Leucothrix mucor DSM 2157: one gene and its partners. The protein of the gene in region 2 interacts with the protein of the main gene of each other region in a pairwise test. Links are inferred from orthologs where the notes say so. Each region holds a gene or a part of one and is shown on either strand. Other genes may lie near its edges.

What was found.
Region 1: the proteins of dnaE (region 2) and dnaQ interact in binary tests that used the Escherichia coli proteins (3 or more experiments, as listed by UniProt). The link is inferred for Leucothrix mucor DSM 2157 from one-to-one orthologs.
Region 3: the proteins of dnaE (region 2) and LEUMU_RS0122995 interact in binary tests that used the Escherichia coli proteins (3 or more experiments, as listed by UniProt). The link is inferred for Leucothrix mucor DSM 2157 from one-to-one orthologs.

What each region holds. Positions count from the first base shown.
Region 1 is NZ_ATTE01000001.1:728,211-731,126, reverse strand. The notes cover bases 63-2,822. They hold dnaQ (DNA polymerase III subunit epsilon), read right to left. Parts: upstream 1,918-2,822; coding sequence 1,207-1,917; downstream 63-1,206. Other genes in these bases: LEUMU_RS24410 (class I SAM-dependent methyltransferase), read right to left, coding at 2,465-2,822; rnhA (ribonuclease HI), read right to left, coding at 1,998-2,450; LEUMU_RS27745 (phosphatase PAP2 family protein), read left to right, coding at 446-1,210; LEUMU_RS0103210 (DUF423 domain-containing protein), read left to right, coding at 63-446. Outside these bases: LEUMU_RS0103215 (hypothetical protein), read right to left, coding at 1-51; more of LEUMU_RS24410, read right to left, coding at 2,823-2,916. UniProt on the Escherichia coli protein: DNA polymerase III is a complex, multichain enzyme responsible for most of the replicative synthesis in bacteria. The epsilon subunit contain the editing function and is a proofreading 3'-5' exonuclease.
Region 2 is NZ_ATTE01000001.1:2,531,252-2,535,475, reverse strand. The notes cover bases 15-4,082. They hold dnaE (DNA polymerase III subunit alpha), read left to right. Parts: upstream 15-414; coding sequence 415-3,882; downstream 3,883-4,082. Other genes in these bases: LEUMU_RS0111295 (ACT domain-containing protein), read left to right, coding at 3,942-4,082; rnhB (ribonuclease HII), read left to right, coding at 15-418. Outside these bases: more of rnhB, read left to right, coding at 1-14; more of LEUMU_RS0111295, read left to right, coding at 4,083-4,224. UniProt on the Escherichia coli protein: DNA polymerase III is a complex, multichain enzyme responsible for most of the replicative synthesis in bacteria. This DNA polymerase also exhibits 3' to 5' exonuclease activity. The alpha chain is the DNA polymerase catalytic subunit.
Region 3 is NZ_ATTE01000001.1:5,001,514-5,004,454, reverse strand. Bases 26-2,810 are described here. They hold LEUMU_RS0122995 (pyridoxal phosphate-dependent aminotransferase), read right to left. Parts: upstream 2,097-2,810; coding sequence 954-2,096; downstream 26-953. Other genes in these bases: LEUMU_RS0122990 (porin), read right to left, coding at 2,229-2,810; LEUMU_RS0123000 (ABC transporter ATP-binding protein), read right to left, coding at 49-939; LEUMU_RS0123005 (ABC transporter permease), read right to left, coding at 26-52. Also shown: more of LEUMU_RS0123005, read right to left, coding at 1-25; more of LEUMU_RS0122990, read right to left, coding at 2,811-2,941. UniProt on the Escherichia coli protein: Shows aminotransferase activity with methionine and histidine as substrates, and to a lesser extent also with phenylalanine.

The DNA of each region.
Region 1 (2,916 bases), 1.8 Mb from region 2 along the record:
TGCCGTGAGCACTTTGAGTATCACGCGGTACAATAATCGTTTATCGGTCATGAGGGATCACAGTGCCTGAATATAAAAAGTTTCTGCTGATAGGAGCGGCTTTAGCAGCGCTTGGCGTGCTACTCGGTGCCTTTGCAGCGCATGGTTTGGAAAAAGTCATCACCGACCTGCGCATGCTGGACCGATTCGAAACCGCGGTACGTTATCAATTCTATCATGCACTGGGTTTAATCTTAGTATTCCTGTTAGCAAAACAAGGTTTAGCTTCTCGCTTATTACAGTGGAGTGGCCGCAGTATGATTGCGGGTATCTTGCTGTTTTCCGGCAGCTTGTATATCTATGTACTGAGCGGCACGAAATGGGTCGTTATGTTCACGCCGATCGGAGGTGTATTTTTCATCGTCGCTTGGGTCTTACTGTTTATCGCCGCCTGGAAGCACGCCTAATGATGACAAGATCACCAAAATTCCCATTGATTGTCAGCTTTATTTTGATTGATGCTGTATTTATTTTTTTGCTGGGTGGGTTTAATGAAAGTCTGTTCTTAGCATTGAACAGCGCCTTTGCCAGTCTGCCTGCAAGCTTTTGGCAGGTGGTTACTTCACTATCAGACCCGTTGATTGCGCCACTGATTACCTTTAGTTTGTTCTATCGACACCCTACCTTTCTTCGCGCCTTATTCATTGCGATATTGATTGGCATGGCGTTGAACTACGGCCTGAAAAATGCTTTTGCAGTACCACGGCCTGAAGCGGTTTTAGTTTCAGCGGCGTTTAATAAGATTGGCCCTGCTCTGACAAGTTTTAGTTTTCCATCTGGCCATACCTTGACGGTATTTTTAATGGCAGGCTTGATTAGCGCTTGGTATCAGCATCGGAATCTAAGCGTGTTGGTGTTTGTCGTAGCGACACTCATTGCGCTAAGTCGCATTGCCGTTGGTGCACACTGGCCAGCGGATGTGGCCTTTGGTGCGGTACTAGGCTGGTTTGGTGGCTGGGCGGCAGTGAAAATTTGCACTTACCTGCCCGCAATCATTCCCGATAAAACTCAGATGGCACTTTATGGTTTGACGTTGTTTATCGGAATTTACGCCGTGATAGCTAAAACCCCGTACCCTGATGCACAGTGGTTAAATACCGCCGCCGCTTTATTTGTGATTGCTTACAGCGTACGCAAACTCACCGAACTCATTCATCTAAATAAGAACTAGTGCCAGACGGGCTTGCCGGCGGCTTTTTCAATGGCTTCCATCCGTGCATTATGCGCGGCAAGCTCATCGTCATTCGCACGAACTACTCGCAGTTTCAGAGAGGCAGCACTGAGGATACCGGCTTCGCCGCCCTCATCTTCCTCTTCGGTATTCTTGCGAGTATTACTGGTTTCCAGTGTCATGGTGACCTGTCCACCGGTCATTCCCAGATACACATCACCCAAAATCTCGGAGTCAAGCAGTGCGCCGTGAAGCTCACGATGCGAGTTATTGATATCCAAACGCTTACATAAGGCATCCAGTGAGTTACGCTGCCCCGGATACATTTCACGCGCCATCACCAGCGAGTCGGTAATTTTGCAACGAGACTCAATATTGCCCCAGTCCGGCCCCAGTAAACTTAGCTCGTAATTTAAGAATCCAATATCAAACGGCGCATTGTGAATGATTAGCTCTGCGCCCTGAATGTATTCCAGAAAGTCTCTGGCCACTTCGTTAAAACGCGGCTTATCAGACAAAAATTCGGGTGTAATCCCGTGGACTGCCAAGGCTTCTTCGTCGATCAGGCGATCGGGCTGTAAGTATTGGTGATAGTTGTTGCCGGTCATTTTGCGGTCGATCATCTCAACACAACCGATCTCGATGATGCGGTGACCATCACGCGTCTCAAGACCCGTGGTTTCAGTATCCAGTACAATTTGTCGCACAGTGTATTTCCTGAGAAAGTTCAGCAGCCGATGATGGCTGCTTTAAGTATTTTGTTGCCAGGTGTTTAAGGATTACCTGACTATTCGCTGCCGGCTTTTTTATCCATGGCCAGATTAGCCAGCTCATCAACGCGTTCGTTTTCAGCGTGGCCGCTATGCCCTTTCACCCAGCACCATTCGATATCGTGCATTGCGCTAGCCGCATCTAAACGCTGCCAAAGGTCTTTATTTTTAACGGGTTTATTGGCGGCCGTTTTCCAGTTTTTTGCTTTCCAGCCTTTAATCCAATTGGTAATGCCTTGCCGTACATATTGAGAGTCGGTGGTTAACGTGACTTTGCACGGCTCAGACAAAGTCTCTAAACCACAAATTGCAGCCATCAACTCCATGCGGTTGTTCGTTGTTTCCGCTTCATAGCCATAAAGCTCTTTTTCATGGTTACCGAAGCGCAATAAGGTGCCCCAACCGCCAGGACCCGGGTTGCCACGGCAGCCGCCATCCGTAAACAGTTCTACTGTTTTTTTATCTGTCATAATGAATTTTTTACTTAGCCGGAATAGTTTTCTCTACGCACGCGCTGAGCGGTGCGATTGAGCGCAACTTTACCACCCGTGAGCAAGATTGGCGACTGCCAAACCTTTTTATAAGGTCGTCTTGCAATCACTTGCTTCTTGGCATGAATCACATACAGATTACTAAATAATGGCCAAGCCAGCTTTCCAAGAGGCTCTAACCAAGACAGGCGCCGGTACAGTTTTTCACTTTGAAGGCCCGGACGAAAGCCAAGGTATTGCATATCTTTGACTTCAAAACCCAGTAAAGAGAACCAGTCACGTACACGTGCAGGCCCCGGCAGATCAACCGTGTTTTTTAAAGCCCCAGCCGAACGCATCAATGACCATGGATTAAAACCAATCATAATCACCTCGCCATGCGGATTTAGAATACGATCAATTTCTCGCAGGACTTTATGCGGGTCTTGGCAAGTCTCCAGAACGT
Region 2 (4,224 bases):
GATTCGTGAGAAATCATTAGCTTGGTCATTAGGTCGCGCTGAAGTCGCTGAAATTGATGAAATCAATATTCTCTGGGCTAGCATGTTAGCCATGAAACGCGCGGTTGAAGGTTTGAGCGTGGAGCCAGAGTTTGTGAAGATTGATGGCAATCGCTGCCCGGATTTACCGTATCCAATGGAAGCTATTGTAAAAGGCGACCTCACTGAAGCTGAAATCAGTGCCGCCTCCATTATTGCCAAAGTGGCACGTGATCATGAAATGGAAGATATGGATATCAAATATCCGGGCTACGGCTTTGCCAAGCACAAGGGTTATCCCACCAAGCAGCACCGGGAAGCACTGATCAAGCAAGGTGCAAGCCCCATTCACCGCCTCAGTTTTAAACCCGTACAAAATATAATCAGGAACCCGCAATGAGTTTCGTTCACCTGCGCTTACACACTGAATTTTCGCTAGTCGACAGCACGCTACGCATTAAGCAATTGATGCCTGCCGTGGAAGCGGGCGAAATGCCTGCGGTTGCGATGACCGACCAGAACAATCTGTTTGCGATGGTGAAGTTTTACCGTGCCGCAATGGGGCAGGGACTGAAACCGATTTTCGGGGTGGATGTGTTGCTGCAGGATGAAGAAGATCCTGACCTGCTCTATCACATGATCCTGCTATGCCAGAACAACCAAGGCTACCTGAATATTTCCAAGCTGATTTCAAAGGCTTATCAGGAAGGGCAGGTGCTTGGTAAACCGCGAGTCCAGCGGAGTTGGATTAAAGAGCTGAATGAAGGAATTATTGCCTTGTCTGGCGCGCGCGACGGGGATATTGGATATTCCTTGCTGGCAGACAATGCCGGCGTGGCAGAGAAGCGTTTGCAAGACTGGATGAGCGTCTTCCCAGACCGCTTTTACATCGAATTACAGCGCACAGGGCGCGTGGGTGAACAACGCTATTTACAGGCCTCAGTCGAACTGGCTGCCAAATACGATGTGCCCGTAGTAGCCACTAATGATGTGCGCTTCCTCACCGAAGATGCCTTTTCATCGCATGAGGCGCGGGTGTGTATCCATGATGGCTACACGCTGGTTGATAAGCGTCGTGAGAAACTGTATTCGCCGCAGCAATATCTGAAAAGTGCGGCTGAAATGAAGGAGTTGTTTGCGGACATTCCTTCTGCGATTGAAAACACTGTCGAGATTGCACGCCGTTGTACGGTGGAGCTGACGCTGGGCAAAAACTACCTGCCAGCATTCCCAATCCCAGAGGGTATGACCGAAGCGGAATATTTCTGCCAAGTATCACGCGAGGGCATGGAAGAACGCTTTCAGGTGATGTTTGATGTGAATGCACCGGCATTTGCTGAACAACGAAAATCCTACGATGAGCGTCTGCAAATTGAGCTGGACGTAATCAATGGTATGGGATTTCCCGGTTACTTCTTAATTGTTGCTGATTTTATTCAGTGGGGTAAGGATAACGATGTGCCAGTAGGGCCGGGACGTGGTTCTGGTGCGGGCTCCTTAGTGGCATACGCGCTAAAAATTACCGATATTGATCCACTGAAATATGACCTGCTGTTTGAGCGATTCCTGAACCCTGAACGTGTATCCATGCCCGATTTCGATATCGATTTCTGTATGGATAAGCGGGAAATGGTTATCGACTACGTGGCGGAAACCTATGGTCGTGACAAGGTATCGCAGATCATTACCTACGGCTCCATGGCGGCTAAAGCGGTAGTACGTGACGTAGGTCGTGTGCTTGGGCATCCTTATGGTTTTGTGGATCGGATTGCTAAGCTAATCCCATTTGAAATCAAAATGACCCTGACCAAAGCACTTAAAGAGTCTCCTGACTTAAAAGTGCTTTACGATGAAGATGAGGAAGTTAAAAGCCTGATCGACCTCGCGCTATCACTGGAGGGTTTGACCCGAAACGTTGGTAAGCACGCGGGTGGTGTATTAATTTCGCCATCGGCTTTGGTTGATTTTACCCCGCTGTATTGTGAAGAAGGTGGCGGAAGTCTGGTATCGCAGTTCGATAAGGACGACGTAGAAGCGGTTGGCTTGGTTAAGTTCGACTTCTTGGGCCTGCGTAATCTGACCATCATCGATTGGGCGGTTAAAATCATCAATGATCTGCGCGCTAAAAAAGGCGAAGAGCCCATCGATATCACGCAAATTCCGTTGGATGATCCAAAATCCTACGAGCTGTTGCGTTCGGCAAAAACCACCGCGGTATTCCAGCTTGAATCGCGTGGTATGAAAGAATTGATCGGGCGATTATCGCCGGATGTGTTCGAAGATATTATCGCTTTGGTGGCGCTCTACCGGCCGGGCCCATTGCAGTCGGGCATGGTGGACGACTTCGTAAACCGGAAAAAAGGTATCGCCAAAGTTGAATACCCGCATCCGGACCTTGAGCCTGTTCTAAACACGACCTACGGGGTAATCGTGTATCAGGAGCAGGTAATGCAGATCGCACAGATTCTGGCGGGTTACTCGCTGGGTGGTGCGGACATGCTGCGACGGGCGATGGGTAAGAAAAAGCCTGAGGAAATGGCCAAGCAGCGTGAAATCTTCATGGAAGGTTCGGGCGGTCGTGGTATCGATCCCGATCAGGCAACGGCTATTTTCGATTTGATGGAAAAGTTCGCAGAGTATGGTTTTAACAAATCTCACTCCGCAGCTTATGCCTTGGTTTCATTCCAAACTATTTGGTTGAAAGCGCATTATCCGGCAGCCTTTATGGCAGCGGTATTGTCCTCGGATATGGATAACACCGAGAAGGTGGTGACCTTTATTGATGAATGTCGCCAGCTGGGTCTGGAGGTTATTCCGCCGGATGTGAATCGCTCGGGCTATCGTTTTAGTACCGAGCATGAGGGCAATTTGATCTTCGGCTTAGGCGCGGTAAAGGGCGCTGGTGAAAGCGCGATTAGTGTGATCTTGGCTGAGCGCGAAGCGAATGGCCCATTTGCCTCATTACCAGATCTCTGCAAACGCGTAAAATCCAATAAGCTAACTAAGCGTGTATTGGAAACGCTGATTAATGCAGGCGTGTTCGATAGTCTGGGTAAAAACCGCCGTTCAATGGTGGCTCATTTGCCCGAAGTGATTCGCATGGCACAACAGCTGCATCGCGATGAAGTCATCGGCCAAACTGATTTATTTGGCGGCTCAATGGTGGTGGAGCAGGATGAAAAACTAGCGCCTGATTTGCCAGAGTGGCCAGAGCGTGAACGCCTCCGCATGGAAAAAACGGCGCTGGGCTTGTATCTGACGGGTCACCCGATTAACGAATATGAAGCTGAAATTAGTCAGATTCGTAGCGTGAAATTATCGGATTTGGCAGAGGAAGATAGTAATCAAACCTATCAAAAACATCCGGTAGTACTGGCTGGGTTGGTTTCTAGTATCCGTACTCAAAACACTGAAAAAGGTAAGCGCGCCTTTGTGCAGTTGGATGATAAAACGGCCTATTATGAGGTGTTTATCTTCAGCAATGTGTTTGAGGAGTATCAGGAGCTGGTGAAAATGGAAGAGGTGCTGGTCATTAGCGGCACGCTCAATACCGAATACCACACTGGTAATACCCGACTACGAGTTGAAGCGCTCTATGATGTGCAGACAGCGCGCAAGATTTATGCGCGTAGCTTGAATTTATCCGTCAATCAGGCGCAATCACAAAATGGCTTCCTGGATAAGCTGGCCTCGCTGATACCGCCAGAAGGGGAGAGTGAGTGTCCGATTTTAGTCAACTATGAAACGGATAAGGCCTTAGCCCAAGTACGTTTAGGTAGTGATTATAAAGCACCGCTTGATGAAGCTTCCTTACAGCAGCTAAAAGCCTATCTAGGTGATGATCGGGTTGTGGTTAACTACTAATAAGGGGCGCTTTTAACAAAGGCCAAGCCCACACGTTTGTAAAAAAAGGAGCACGAATAATGACTGGAATTACTGATTTAGAAGCATTGCTAAAGTCAATGTCGCCGGCACTGAATCCTGAAGAATATGTATTCTGTACGGTCGAAGGTGTGTATGGCGATTACGCGCACTTAAAGCCGAAAGCTAGTTTTTATGAGGATGAGGGGCTAACGTTGCTACTAACCACATCGGCTGCCGCTAGCGCCAAAATTGTCTTTGAGTCGACGTTTAAAATGATTACATTGACTGTGCATTCTAGCCTTGAGGCCGTTGGCCTAACGGCAGCAGTGTCCGCTAAGCTCA
Region 3 (2,941 bases), 2.5 Mb from region 2 along the record:
GCACAAACTCCAGATTACGAGCATGCACCATGGCTAAAATACGCTTAATCATGCCCGAAGCTCCTTGCCGGTTAGTTGTATAAATAAGTCTTCCAAGGTACGAGGACGAACCTGCAAGCCTTTCAATGAAACACCAAGTGCCAATAACTCAGCCAAGGTCGCATTAACGTCTTGCGTAACGATTTGCACGCTCGCCTGGACTTTATCTAATACGCGATGAGGAATTTTCGCAGTCGCCTCGGCATTGAAATCAGCTTGTGGTAATTCCACAATAACATCCTGAAAGTGCTGAGATAACAACTCATCCGGAGAGCCTTGGGCAATGATTTTACCGTGATCCATAATCGCAATTTCATCACACAGGTTGTAGGCTTCTTCCATGTAGTGAGTGGTGAGCAGCACAGTTTTATCCAGCGCTTTAATACGATTGACCAACTCCCAGAAATTAAGGCGTGCCTGGGGATCAAGCCCGGTAGTTGGCTCATCCAGAAACACCACTTGCGGATCATTCACTAGCGCAATAGCCAGTAACAAACGCTGACGTTGGCCGCCTGATAACTTGCTGGCATCCCGATTTAAGTAACTACCCAGTGCGCAAACTTCAACCAACTCATCGAACGGTAAGGTTTTTGGGTAAAAGCTGGCAAACAAACGAAGCTGTTCGGCAACAGTTAGAAAGTCCTGCAATGCAGTAGACTGAAATTGAATGCCCGCCTGCTCTTTAAAATCACTGCCTTGCGGCTTACCCATGTACAGCACTTCGCCCGCCGTTGGCTTGCTAATACCCTCCATCATTTCAATGGTGGTGGTTTTACCCGCACCATTTGGGCCAAGCAATCCAAAGCAAGTGCCGCGCTTAACGCTAAAATCGACACCCGCTACGGCAACCATGTCACCGTAATGTTTGTGCAAGCCTTTGACTTCGATAATGGTAGACATTTACTGATCACCCTTTAAATAGTGCATAACAACTCCGTTGCACGATCGAGTGTTTCATCGTTTTTAGCAAAGCAGAATCTCAGAATCTTCTGAGCAGGTGGCGTTTGATAAAATACAGAAATAGGAATAGAGGCAATCCCCTTTTCTATCGTCAGCTGACGCGCCAAGGCTACATCATCTAGCTCACTAATTTCGGAGTGATCCAACAACTGAAAGTAGGTACCCGCACAAGGTAATAGCTTAAACCGTGAATCCTGTATACCTGCCACAAAGCGATCGCGCTTCGCCTGATAAAAATCGGCTAGCTCCAAATGATGAGGACTGGATTGCATAAAGTCTGCGAGTGCAAACTGCATCGGCGAGACCGTGCAAAATGATACATATTGATGGACTTTGCGAAACTCCGCCGTTAACTCTGCTGGCGCTATGCAGTAAGCAATTTTCCAACCTGTCACATGGTACGTTTTACCAAACGATGAATTTACAAAAGCGCGTTCGCGAAGATCAGGGTAGCGCAATAAACTCAGGTGCGGCTCGCCATCAAATACGATGTGCTCGTAGACCTCGTCTGAGATCAGCAAAATATCATGCTTAGCGACAATCGCCTGTAGGGCCTGAATATCTGCCTCGGATAAGGTGGTGCCAGTTGGATTATGCGGGGAGTTCATAATAATGGCGCGAGTCTTTGACGTAATACTATCTTCAACTTGCTGCCAATCGATCTTAAAATCTGGAGCTAATAATGGAATATGGACAGCTTTTCCGCCCGCTAGCTCTATCGCAGGCTCGTAAGAATCATAAGCAGGATCAAATACAATCACTTCATCGCCAGTACTTACAATTGTTGTGATGGCGGTGAACAGGGCATCTGTTGCGCCGGAGGTCACTGTGATTTCTTGGTCAGTGTCCACGCTAGCTTGATATAAGCTCAATGCCTTTGCTGTAATAGCTTCTCGCAGAGGTTGCACCCCAGTCATTGGTGCATATTGGTTATGACCCAAGCGCATGTGCTCGGTCACACGGCCTAATAACTCATCGGGGCCATTAAAGTCCGGAAAGCCTTGTGAAAGATTGAGAGCCTGATATTCGGATGCCAGCTGAGACATCACTGTGAAAATCGTGGTTTTCACATTTGGCAACTTAGAATGGAATAGCATTAACAGGCTCCCTGAGTATCAAAAGAATGCCCGCAACTATAGAAGAAAAATTATCAAAAACCTATTAAAGACAGACACAAAAAAGGACAGCCTAAGCTGTCCTCTTTAACTCTTATATCGTGTTAAGCGATATTAGAATGCGTGCTTCAGAGCAATTGCGTACTGATCATCAACACCAGACATGTCAGTATTTACATACTCAGTGATGAATGTAGTGTTTGAACCGATTGAACGCTGGTAGCCTAGGAACAATGTGTTCGCATCATCGTTAACATCACCGTAACCGATGTAGAACTTGTTACCGCGAGCAGAATACTGTGCAGTGTAACCTACATCTGTATCGTTATCTTCGAACTTGCTAGCACGAATACCAACAGCTACAGGACCAAAGTTACCTGACACACCCAGCACTGTGTTGCTGTCATCGCCAGCGACTTCGTGACCCAAGCTAACTGCTGCAGGACCAATTTTACCAACAATACCCAAAGAAACAGTGTTTTCGCCAGCAACAGTTGCGCCGTCACCTGATCCTACATCTGGGCTGTAACCAATTGCATAAGTCACAGGGCCACGTGAGCCTTTGTAAGTGATATTGTTCTGGTCGCCAGCAGCACAGCCACCAGAGTTATGAGAGATGAACTCATCATCAACAACCCAACCTGTGTCTACTGCGTCACAACCGTTGTCAGTATCACCCATGCGAACTTCGCCGAATGCACCTTTGAAACCAACATACAGATCATCAGTAGAGATGTTGCCACCACCGATTTGAGAGTCTGCAACGTTTGCAGTCATGCTACCGAAGTAAGTAACGCCGCCAACTTTCTGCTCTGCATTGAAGATAA